3 regions of the Kutzneria chonburiensis genome follow, and region 1 is predicted to be linked to each of the others. Evidence: riboswitches for the same ligand, from Rfam matches in the RefSeq annotation. Region 1 holds a riboswitch; each other region holds the start of a gene.
What was found. A riboswitch is a leader RNA that binds a small molecule or an ion and turns the genes downstream of it on or off. The one in region 1 is predicted to bind glycine.
Positions count from the first base shown of each region.

Region 2: linked by a shared signal. The riboswitch ahead of gcvT (glycine cleavage system aminomethyltransferase GcvT) and the one ahead of M3Q35_RS28615 (L-serine ammonia-lyase) in region 1 are both predicted to bind glycine.
Region 3: linked by a shared signal. The riboswitch ahead of gcvP (aminomethyl-transferring glycine dehydrogenase) and the one ahead of M3Q35_RS28615 (L-serine ammonia-lyase) in region 1 are both predicted to bind glycine.

Region 1 covers NZ_CP097263.1:6,301,592-6,305,044, forward strand. The annotation lists gene M3Q35_RS28605 (DUF6228 family protein) at 1-89, opposite strand, end outside; gene M3Q35_RS28610 (hypothetical protein) at 136-309, opposite strand; gene M3Q35_RS28615 (L-serine ammonia-lyase) at 434-1,807, opposite strand; glycine riboswitch at 1,945-2,036, opposite strand; gene M3Q35_RS28620 (glycoside hydrolase 5 family protein) at 2,103-3,275, shown strand; partial or broken gene M3Q35_RS28625 (PucR family transcriptional regulator) at 3,316-3,453, shown strand, end outside.
Region 2 covers NZ_CP097263.1:6,604,819-6,608,271, reverse strand. The annotation lists gene glyA (serine hydroxymethyltransferase) at 1-169, opposite strand, end outside; gene gcvH (glycine cleavage system protein GcvH) at 166-549, opposite strand; gene gcvT (glycine cleavage system aminomethyltransferase GcvT) at 560-1,660, opposite strand; glycine riboswitch at 1,691-1,780, opposite strand; glycine riboswitch at 1,782-1,876, opposite strand; gene M3Q35_RS30140 (helix-turn-helix transcriptional regulator) at 1,954-2,577, opposite strand; gene M3Q35_RS30135 (hypothetical protein) at 2,850-3,453, shown strand, end outside.
Region 3 covers NZ_CP097263.1:1,050,763-1,054,215, forward strand. The annotation lists gene M3Q35_RS04965 (MerR family transcriptional regulator) at 138-704, shown strand; glycine riboswitch at 792-885, shown strand; glycine riboswitch at 889-1,000, shown strand; gene gcvP (aminomethyl-transferring glycine dehydrogenase) at 1,045-3,453, shown strand, end outside.

The DNA of each region.
Region 1 (3,453 bases):
ACCCGGTTCCACACCCTCACCCACCCCTCCGGCCCTCCCACCCGCACCGCCGCCTCGTCGTCCTCCACCGCCACACACTCGTGTTCCACGCGCGCAGGGTAGGCAGCACGAGGTCGCCGCCGCGTCTGATTTCCCCTACCCGTCGTCCGACCACCAGATGCCCCAGACCGACTGACCATCCTTGCCCGGCTGATGCTCCGTGACCCCTGACGACCGCCCCGTCTCACGGCGCAGCGCCTCGCCCGTCTCCCGGAGCCACTGAACCCGTTCGTCGTCGCTAAGACCATCGGGCATGTTCAGATCGACCACGGAGCCGACGGTAGCGACTACCCCTGACAAATTCGGTCCGCCGCGGGCCGGGGCGACCATCAGGTCGACTGCGGTCTGTCACATGCTCCGCTCGCCCGCGGCCCTGCCCCGGCATCCCCGTTGCTCAGCACTCGATGACGTTGACCGCGAGGCCGCCGCGGGCCGTCTCCTTGTACTTGTCCTTCATGTCACGGCCGGTGTCGCGCATGGTCTTGATGACCTTGTCGAGGGAGACGAAGTGGGCGCCGTCGCCGCGCAAGGCCATGCGGGCGGCGGTGATGGCCTTGATGGAGGCGAGGGCGTTGCGCTCGATGCACGGGATCTGCACGAGGCCGCCGATGGGGTCGCAGGTGAGCCCGAGGTTGTGCTCCATGGCGATCTCGGCGGCGTTCTCGACCTGCTCGGGAGTGCCGCCGAGCACCTCGGCGAGACCGGCGGCGGCCATGGAGCAGGCGGAGCCGACCTCGCCCTGGCAACCGACCTCGGCGCCGGAGATGGAGGCGTTCTCCTTGAACAAGACGCCGATGGCGCCGGCGGTGAGGAGGAAACGCACGACGCCGTCGTCGGAAGCGCCGGGGACGAAGCGGGAGTAGTAGTGCAGCACGGCGGGGACGATGCCGGCGGCGCCGTTGGTGGGGGCGGTGACGACGCGACCGCCGGCGGCGTTCTCCTCGTTGACGGCGAGGGCGAAGAGGGTGACCCAATCCATGACCCGAAGGGGATCGGTGGCGAAGTGCTCGGCGGCGAGGGTCCGGCGAAGGTCAGCGGCCCGGCGACGGACCTTGAGACCGCCGGGCAGGGTGCCCTCGACGGTGCAGCCCCGCTCGACGCACTCCTGCATGACGTGCCAGATGTGCAGCAGACCCGAGCGAACCTCGGCCTCGGAACGCCAGGACTGCTCGTTCGACAGCATGACATCGCTGATGGAGAGCCCGGATTCCCTTGTACGGGCGAGGAGTTCGTCGCCCGAAAGGAAAGGATGGGGCAACGGGGTGGAGTCCTGCTTGATCCGGTCGGTCCCGGTGGCGGTCTCGTCGACGATGAAGCCGCCGCCCACCGAGTAGTAGACGGCGGAGTCGAGCGAAGCACCGTCGGCATCAACAGCGGCGAAGCTCATGCCGTTGGGGTGCAAGGGAAGCTGCTTGCGACGGTGCATGACGAGGTCGGTGTCCTCGACGAACTCGATCTCCCGGGAACCACCCAACACCAGCCGGGACGACGCGCGGATGCCGGCCACGCGGTCGTCGGCGTCGGTGGGGTCGCAGAGCTCGGGCTGGGAACCCTCAAGACCGAGCATGACGGCCTTGGGGCTGCCGTGACCATGACCCGTCGCGCCGAGGGAGCCGAAGAGCTCGACGTGCACCCGGGCGACCGAGTCGAACACCCCACCGGCCCGGAGGCGGGAGACGAACATCGAGGCGGCGCGCATCGGCCCGACGGTGTGCGAGCTCGAGGGACCGATCCCCACCGAGAAGAGATCGAAAACGCTGATGGCCATCACGGACTCCAGGGCATGGGAGAAGCAGGCGGAAGGCTCCCCCTCTGTCATGGGACCTGAGAGCTTCGCCGTCACGACCGCGACGGCTTGCACCGTGGGTGGCATGCACGACCGCGCACGCTGCTTTCCAGAGTTGCCTCGCCCGGCCGGTCTGGTTGCCTGAGAGTGTGCGGGGAGGCTTGCTCCTTCGGCGCCCCGAGAAATCCGAGGGCTCTCCCGACCGGGCTGTGTGCCGAAGGCACGCGGCCTGTGTGGAATTGTTGGCTCTCACTGTAAACGAACCGGGGAGCGGCTGATGAGGTTCGGGGCGAACTACACGCCGAGCAAGCACTGGTGGCACACCTGGCTGGACTTCGAGCCGGACTCGATCCGCCGCGACCTGGACCAGCTGGCCGGCCTCGGCCTCGACCACGTGCGGATCTTCCCGATCTGGTCGGTCTTCCAGCCCAACCGCGGCGTGGTCCGGGAGAAGGCGGTGGAGCAGCTGCTGGACATGGTCCGGCTCGCCGCCGACGCGGGCCTGGACGTCACGGTGGACGGCATCCAGGGCCACCTGTCGAGCTTCGACTTCTACCCCTCCTGGACCCAGACCTGGCACCACCGCAACGTCTTCACCGATCCCGACGTACTCGAGGGCCAGGCGCTGCTGCTGCGCACGCTGGCGACGGCGCTGCGCCCGGAGCCGAACTTCCTGGGCATGACGCTGGGCAACGAGATGAACAATCTCGTGGCCCACAACCCGTGCACGCCGGCCGAGGTGGATTTCTGGCTGGACCAGCTGCTGGCCACGGTCGACGAGGCCGACCCGGACCATCCGCACTGCCATTCGGCCTTCGACGACGCCTGGTACGTCGATGATCACCCGTTCACCCCGCTGGCCAGCGCGACCAAGGGCGCCATGACCACGGTCCACCCCTGGGTGTTCACGCTGAACGCGGCCCGTCGTTACGGTCCGCAGTCGACGGAGATCCATCACCTGGCCGAGTACGGCACCGAGCTGGCCCGTGCCTACGGCACGCCCGACCGGGTGATCTGGGTGCAGGAGGTGGGCGCGCCGGCCCCGCACATCCCGGTGGAGCACGCCGTGGAGTACGCGGAGCAAACGATTGGCAACGTCGCTACCTGCAAGAACGTCTGGGGCCTCACCTGGTGGTGCTCGCACGACGTGAACCGCAGGTTCATCGACTACCCGGAGCTGGAGTACGGCCTGGGCCTGTTCGACGCGGACGGCAACGCGAAGCCGCTGGCCAAGGCCGTGGCCAACGCCGTGCACGCAGAGTTGCCGAAGCCGGTGGAGCGCACGACGGCGCTGTTCTTCGACGGCAAGCGGAGCTCCTCGGGCCCGGGCGGGGCGTTCTTCGAGGCCTGGATGCGGCACGCCAAGGAGGGCCGACGGCTGGCGGTGGTGATGGAGACGACACCGGAGTATCTGAGCGCCCGGGGCATCACCGAGGTCCTGACGGTCTGAGCGCGGTTGCCGATGGCGGCCCCGGTGAGACGATGGCGCGATGGTGACCGTGCAGGGTGTCGTCGACCGGGTGGGGCCGACGATGCTGCGCGCCGTGCACGCGGCGGCGGCGCCGCAGAGCGTGACGGACGTGGTGATCGCGGAGCCGGGGCGGCGGAACGTGATCGCGGCGGGGGAT
Region 2 (3,453 bases), 300 kb from region 1:
ACTTGTTGGTCAGCACGGAGCCCTGCGCCTCAAGCACGGCCAGCGGCGCGAAGTTCTCCGAGGCGATCATCTCGAGCGTGTGCCGCTGCCGGCCCAGCTCGGCGTCGACCGCCGCGGCGACCTCCGGGTCCAGCTCGTGCAGTGACGCCGTGAGCTCGACCGGCGTCACTCGCCCTCCTTGATCAGGGCGGCGTAGGCGTCGGAGTCCAGCAGGTCGTCGGGGTCGCCGTCCACGCGAACGGTGAACAGCCAGCCCTCGCCGTACGGGTCCGAGTTGACCGTCTCGGGGCTGTCCTTGACCGCGTCGTTCACCGCCACGACCTCGCCGCTGACCGGCGAGAACAGGTCGCTGACCGACTTGGTGGACTCCAGCTCGCCGCAGGGCTCGCCGGCCGTGACGGAGTCGCCCTCGCTGGGCAGCTCGGCGTAGACGATGTCACCGAGCTGCTCGGCGGCGTACTCGGTGATGCCGATGCGGGCGATCCCGTCGGAGACCGCCACCCACTCGTGCTCCGCGCTGTACCGAAGGTGGTCGGGGATGGTGCTCATCTCGGGCCTCTCAGGAAGAACGACGGTAGAAGGGCAGCTCGACGACGTCGACCGGGGTGATCGTGCCCCGGATGTCGACGGCGAGCGCGGAACCGGGCACGGCGCGGTCGGCGTCGACGTAGGCCATGGCGATCGCGTGGCCCAGCGTCGGCGACGGCGCGCCGCTGGTGATCTCGCCGATCCTCGCACCGTCGGCCGGATCCACCACCGGGTACCCGTGCCTAGGCGCGCGACGGCCTTCGGAGACCAGGCCGACCAGCTTGCGGGCCGGCGTCTCGGCCGACGCCTTCTGCAGCGCGGCGCGGCCGACGAAGTCGGAGGGCTTGTCCAGCTTGACCACACGGCCGAGGCCCGCGGCGTACGGAGTGAGGTCGGTGCTCAGCTCGTTGCCGTAGAGCGGCATGCCGGCCTCGAGGCGCAGCGAGTCACGGCACGACAGTCCACACGGGAGGACGTCGCCGGCGCCGGCCACCGCGGCCCACACCGCCTCGGCGTCGTCCGGGGCCACGAACAGCTCGAAGCCGTCCTCGCCGGTGTAGCCCGTACGGGCCAGCAGCGCCGGGCGGCCGGCCACGGTCGTGGGGTAGGAGGCGTAGTACTTCACGGTCGACAGGTCGGTCGGCGTGAGCGGGGCCAACAGCCCCACCGAGCGCGGGCCCTGTAGGGCGATCAGCGCGTACTCGGTGGAGGCGTCGCGGACCTCGGTGTCGAAGTCCTCGGCCCGGTCGATCAGCTCGCCGGCCACCAGGGCGGCGTTGCTGGCGTTGGCCACCACCAGGTAGTCCTGCTCGCCGGTCCGGTAGACGATCAGGTCGTCCAGGATGCCGCCGCTGTCGTCGCAGATCATGGTGTAGCGGGCGCGGCCGACGCCGATCGCCGAGGCGTTGCCGACAAGGGCGTAGTCGAGGGCCTGCCCGGCCTGCGGACCGGACAGCAGGATCTCGCCCATGTGCGTGAGATCGAACAGGCCGGCGCCGGTGCGCACGGCGGTGTGCTCGGCCACGTCACCGGTGTAGCGCAGCGGCATCTGCCAGCCGGCGAAGTCGGTGAACTTGGCGCCGAGGCGCTCGTGCACGTCGTGCAGTGGCGTGCGGCGGATGTCGGTGCCCATCAGGAGACCCCTCGTGTGGTGGAGTGAGCCTCCCCCTCTGTCATAAGCCTGAGAGTTTCACCGGCGAGCCGGCTTTCCCCTTGGGCGAGGCGCGATGGGCACGCCTGCTTTTCAGAGTCGCCTGTCCCGAGCGGTAGGGGTGCCTGAGAGATTCCGGGGAGGATTTGCTCCTTCGGCGCCTGCCCGAGATCGACAGGACTCTCCCGCACGGTGTTGAACAGCGAGAATGTACTTGTGCCGGCCACCGTATTTGGAGGTGGCCGGCACGGTCAAGATTCAAGCGTCTTACCCCTTCAGATCACACCCGACCGCATGGCGTACGCCACCGCGTGCGGGCGGTTGCGCAGGCCGAGGCGGTTCATCACCGCGTAGACCACGTTCTTCACGGTGCGCTCCGAGTAGGAGAGCTTGGTGGCGATCTGGGCGGTGTCCCAGCCCTCGGCCATCAGCCGCAGCACGTCGATCTCGCGCGGGGCGAGCCCGGAGGCGGTGAGGCCGTTGGGCCGCAGCACCTCCTTGTGCAGCCGCTCCACCTGCGCGAGCAGCGAGCCGAGCAGCGTGGGCGGCATGTCCCCCATGCCCCGCTTGGCCGCCAGCACGGCGTGCACCAGACGCTCACCGCTGGCCGCCGCCTTCGGCAGCACCGCGACGACGCCACATTCCACGGCCGCCAACAGGTCGGCGTCGTGGAACCGGTCGGTGACGAGCACGATCTTCACGGGCGTCGACTCGGCGGTCCGCCGCAGCAACCCCATCACATCGGCGTTGACCGCGTCGGCGCACACCACGAACACCTGAGCCTCGGACAGTCTGCGCTCCGGAACCACCTGGAGCTCGGCCCGCGCCCGCAGGCAGCTGATCGCCCCGGCCAGGGTGATCGGATCGCCCGCATGTACGGCTACCCACACTCTGTCCATGGTGTGTCCTCCTCCGCTGTGTACCCCCAGGAACACACTGTGCAACGACCTTCTTCAGAGGATCTTCACGACGCCTCCATGTCGTAGAGAAAGTCCTGACCTGCGGTTTTCTCGAAGTCCACCCGATCGGGCGATCGCGACAAGGTAAGAACGGGCACCGGAACGTCGCGTTCGGGCACACTCCTGGCCCCTCGGCCTGGCAAGTTCTTGGTTGACCCTGGATCGTCTCCAGTAGGCTGGCCGCAGTCCCCCGCGCGAGCAGGAGGAGCCTGTTGGTCGTCGAGGATGCCGCCGCCACGCTCTCCCGGACCAGCGCCGAACGGGCACGATTGCCCGAACTTGCCGAGGTGCTCGCCGCCTGCGCCGGCCACCTGTCCGACGAGCTCATGACCGCCGCCCGCCACTGGCTGGCCGAGGGCCGCTGTGCCGACGTGGCCCGTGCGGTCGCCTTCGCGGTTGTCCATCTACACGTTCCGGTGACGGCCGTCCATCACCGTATGTTGGTCGACGCATTGGTGACGGGCGGTCATGATCCTGTCGCAGTCCGTGGCGTGACGCCGGCGCGGTGGCCGGCCGCGCTGCCGTTCACGTTCGTTGACGGCGGCTGGTCCGGCGACGACCGGGTGGACGAGGCCGCGGTCGACGCGGTCGGCGGCTATCCCGGCGGGCACGGCCTGTGGCGGGCCTGGCGGATGCCGCTCGACGGCTCGCCGTGGCCCGCGCCCAAGCGGATCTACCTGATCCAGGCCGGCGAGCAGGTGGACGTGGTCGCGCTGACCGCGCGGACCCAGCAGGCGCTGGCCGCCGCCGGCGAGCCCGCGCCTCAGGTCGAGGCGTACGCCGTCGGCTCCCGGCTGGCCGCCTACCAGCTCACGG
Region 3 (3,453 bases), 5.2 Mb from region 1:
GGCGGACTTACCGTCAGAGGGGAGTTGGTCGTGACGGTGTGAACCCCCATCGTTGCGACCTTGTGACCGGCGGTTCCCCGGACGGAGGACCGTCGGTTCCGGTCGCCGGTCGTCAGGCCGGTCGAGGGGAGGCTGTCGTGGTCGAGGGTGCGCCCGCCAGGTCCGGCGCCGGTGAACAGGGTGCCCTGTTCCCGGACGCGTCGGTGCCGGACGAGCTCGTCGGCTACCGCGGGCCGGCCGCGTGCCAGATCGCCGGCATCACCTACCGGCAGCTGGACTACTGGGCCCGCACGGAGCTGGTCGCGCCGTCGATCCGCAGCGCGCACGGGTCCGGCAGCCAGCGGCTGTACTCGTTCAAGGACCTGCTGGTGCTCAAGGTGGTAAAACGCCTGCTGGACACCGGTGTCTCGCTGCAGAACATCCGGGTCGCGGTGGACCACCTGCGCCGTCGCGGCGTGGCCGACCTGGCCAAGATCACGCTGTTCAGCGACGGCACCACGGTCTACGAGTGCACTTCGCCGGAAGAGGTCGTCGACCTGCTGCAAGGCGGCCAGGGCGTGTTCGGCATCGCGGTCAGCGGGGCGATGCGGGAGATCAGCGGCACCATCCACGAGTTCCAGGCCGAGCGGGCCGACGGACTGGTGCTGGAGCCGCAGGAGGACGACGAGCTGACCAGCCGCAGGCGGGCCCGCCGCACCGGCTGAGCCGGCACCGGACGTGATCGAGATGACACGCCGTGCTCAGCTCTGGGGCTCGTAACCCGGCCGGGGTAAACTCACGCCCGTAGTCGCACATCCCGTGCGGGAGAGTCCGGGCCGCGAGGTCCGGCGCCGAAGGAGCAAATCCTCCCCGGAACCTCTCAGGCCCAAGGACCGTACGGGACAGACGCCTCTGGAAAGTGGGCGCGCAAGCGCCCCGCCGACGGTGCAAGCCCGCGCCGCGTCCACAAGACGCAGCATGGGTGAAGCTCTCAGGTGCCCGTCACGGGCGGGGACAGAGGGGAGGGCAACGGCCCGCGCCCGCTTGCCCCCGGAGGCTCGACGCATGACGACTGACCGCATTCCCTTGGCCGCGCTCGAGCACGGCACGCCGTTCGCCGACCGCCACGTCGGTCCCCGTGCCGCCGAGCTGGGCAAGATCCTGGACGTGATCGGCGTCGGCTCACTGGAGGAGCTGGCCCAGCGGGCCGTGCCGTCGGCCATCCGCAGCGACGCGCTGGCGCTGAGCCTGCCGGCCCCGGCCACCGAGGTCGAGGCGCTGGCCGAGCTGCGCGCGCTGGCCGACCGCAACCGGCCGATGACCCAGATGATCGGCCTCGGCTACTACGGCACGGTCACCCCGGGCGTCATCCTGCGCAACGTGCTGGAGAGCCCGGCCTGGTACACCGCCTACACGCCGTACCAGCCGGAGATCTCCCAGGGCCGCCTCGAGGCCCTGCTCAACTTCCAGACCATGGTCGGCGACCTGACCGGCCTGCCGGTGGCCAACGCCTCGATGCTGGACGAGTCGACCGCCGCGGCCGAGGCGATGACCCTGGTCCGCCGGGCCGGCAAGTCGAAGTCGAACAAGTTCGTCGTGGACGCGGACACGCTGCCGCAGACCATCGCGGTGATCGAGACCAGGGCCGAGCCGCTGGACATCGAGATCGTGGTGGCCGACCTGTCCCAGGGCATCGAGGGCCTCGGCCTCGGCGGCGACTTCTTCGGCGCGTTGCTGTCCTACCCGGGCGCCTCGGGCGTGATCCGCGACCACGAGTCCGTGATCGCCGAGATCCACGCGGCCGGCGCCTCCGCGGTCGTCGCGGCCGACCTGCTGGCCCTGACGCTGCTGCGTGCCCCGGGCGAGATCGGCGCGGACGTCGTGGTCGGCACGACGCAGCGGTTCGGCGTGCCGATGGGCTTCGGTGGCCCGCACGCCGGCTACATGGCCGTGCGCAAGGGCTTCGAGCGGCAGCTGCCCGGCCGTCTGGTCGGCGTGAGCGAGGACGCCGACGGCAACCGGGCCTACCGGCTGGCGCTTCAGACCCGTGAGCAGCACATCCGCCGCGAGAAGGCGACCAGCAACATCTGCACCGCGCAGGTGCTGCTGGCGGTGATCGCCTCCATGTACGCCGTCTACCACGGCCCCGACGGCCTCAAGGCCATCGCCACCCGGGCGCACCGGATGGCCACCGTGCTGGCCGCCGGCCTGGCCGAGGGCGGCGTCAACGTGGTGCACGGCGAGCTGTTCGACACCGTGCTGGCCGAGGTGTCCGGCACGGCCGCCGCTGTCGTGGCCAAGGCCCGCGAGCTCGGGGTGAACCTGCGGCTCGTCGATGAGAACCACGTCGGCATCGCCTGCGACGAGACGACCACGCGCCAGCACCTTTCCCTGGTGTGGCAGGCCTTCGGCGTCACGGTGTCCGATGTGGACGGTCTGGACGCGGACACCGCCGACGGCATCCCGCCGGCCCTGCGCCGCACCAGCGAGTACCTCACGCACCCGGTGTTCCACCAGCACCGCTCCGAGACGGCGCTGCTGCGCTACCTGCGGGCGCTGTCCGACAAGGACGTGGCCCTGGACCGCAGCATGATCCCGCTGGGCTCGTGCACCATGAAGCTCAACGCCACCACCGAGATGGAGGCCGTCACCTGGCCCGAGTTCTCGGGGCTGCACCCGTTCGCCCCGGCGGAGGACGCCGAGGGCCTGCTGTCCGTGGTGACGGACCTGGAGCAGTGGCTGGCCGAGATCACCGGCTACGACGCGGTCTCCCTGCAGCCCAACGCCGGCAGCCAGGGCGAGTTCGCCGGCCTGCTGGCCATCCGGGCCTACCACCGCTCGCAGGGGCACGGCGAGCGTGACGTCTGCCTGATCCCGGCCAGCGCGCACGGCACCAACGCCGCCAGCGCGGTGATGGCCGGCATGCGCGTCGTCGTGGTCAAGTGCGACGAGCAGGGCAACATCGACATGGACCACCTGCGCGCCACGGTCGCCGAGCACAGCGCTGACCTGGCCGCGATCATGATCACCTACCCGTCCACGCACGGCGTGTACGAGGACACCGTCGGCGAGGTCTGCGGCCTGGTGCACGACGCGGGCGGCCAGGTGTACGTGGACGGGGCCAACCTGAACGCGCTGATCGGCCTGGCCCAGTACGGCAAGTTCGGCTCGGACGTGTCGCACCTGAACCTGCACAAGACCTTCTGCATCCCGCACGGCGGCGGCGGCCCGGGCGTCGGCCCGATCGGCGTGCGCGCGCACCTCGCGCCGTTCCTGCCCAACCACCCGCTCCAGCCGGCCGCGGGCCCGGCCACCGGTGTCGGCCCGATCAGCGCGGCCCCGTGGGGCAGCGCGTCCATCCTGCCGATCTCCTGGGCCTACGTGCGGATGATGGGCGCGGACGGCCTGCGCCGGGCCACCCTGACCGCCGTCGCGGCGGCCAACTACGTGGCCCGCCGGCTCGACGAGTACTTC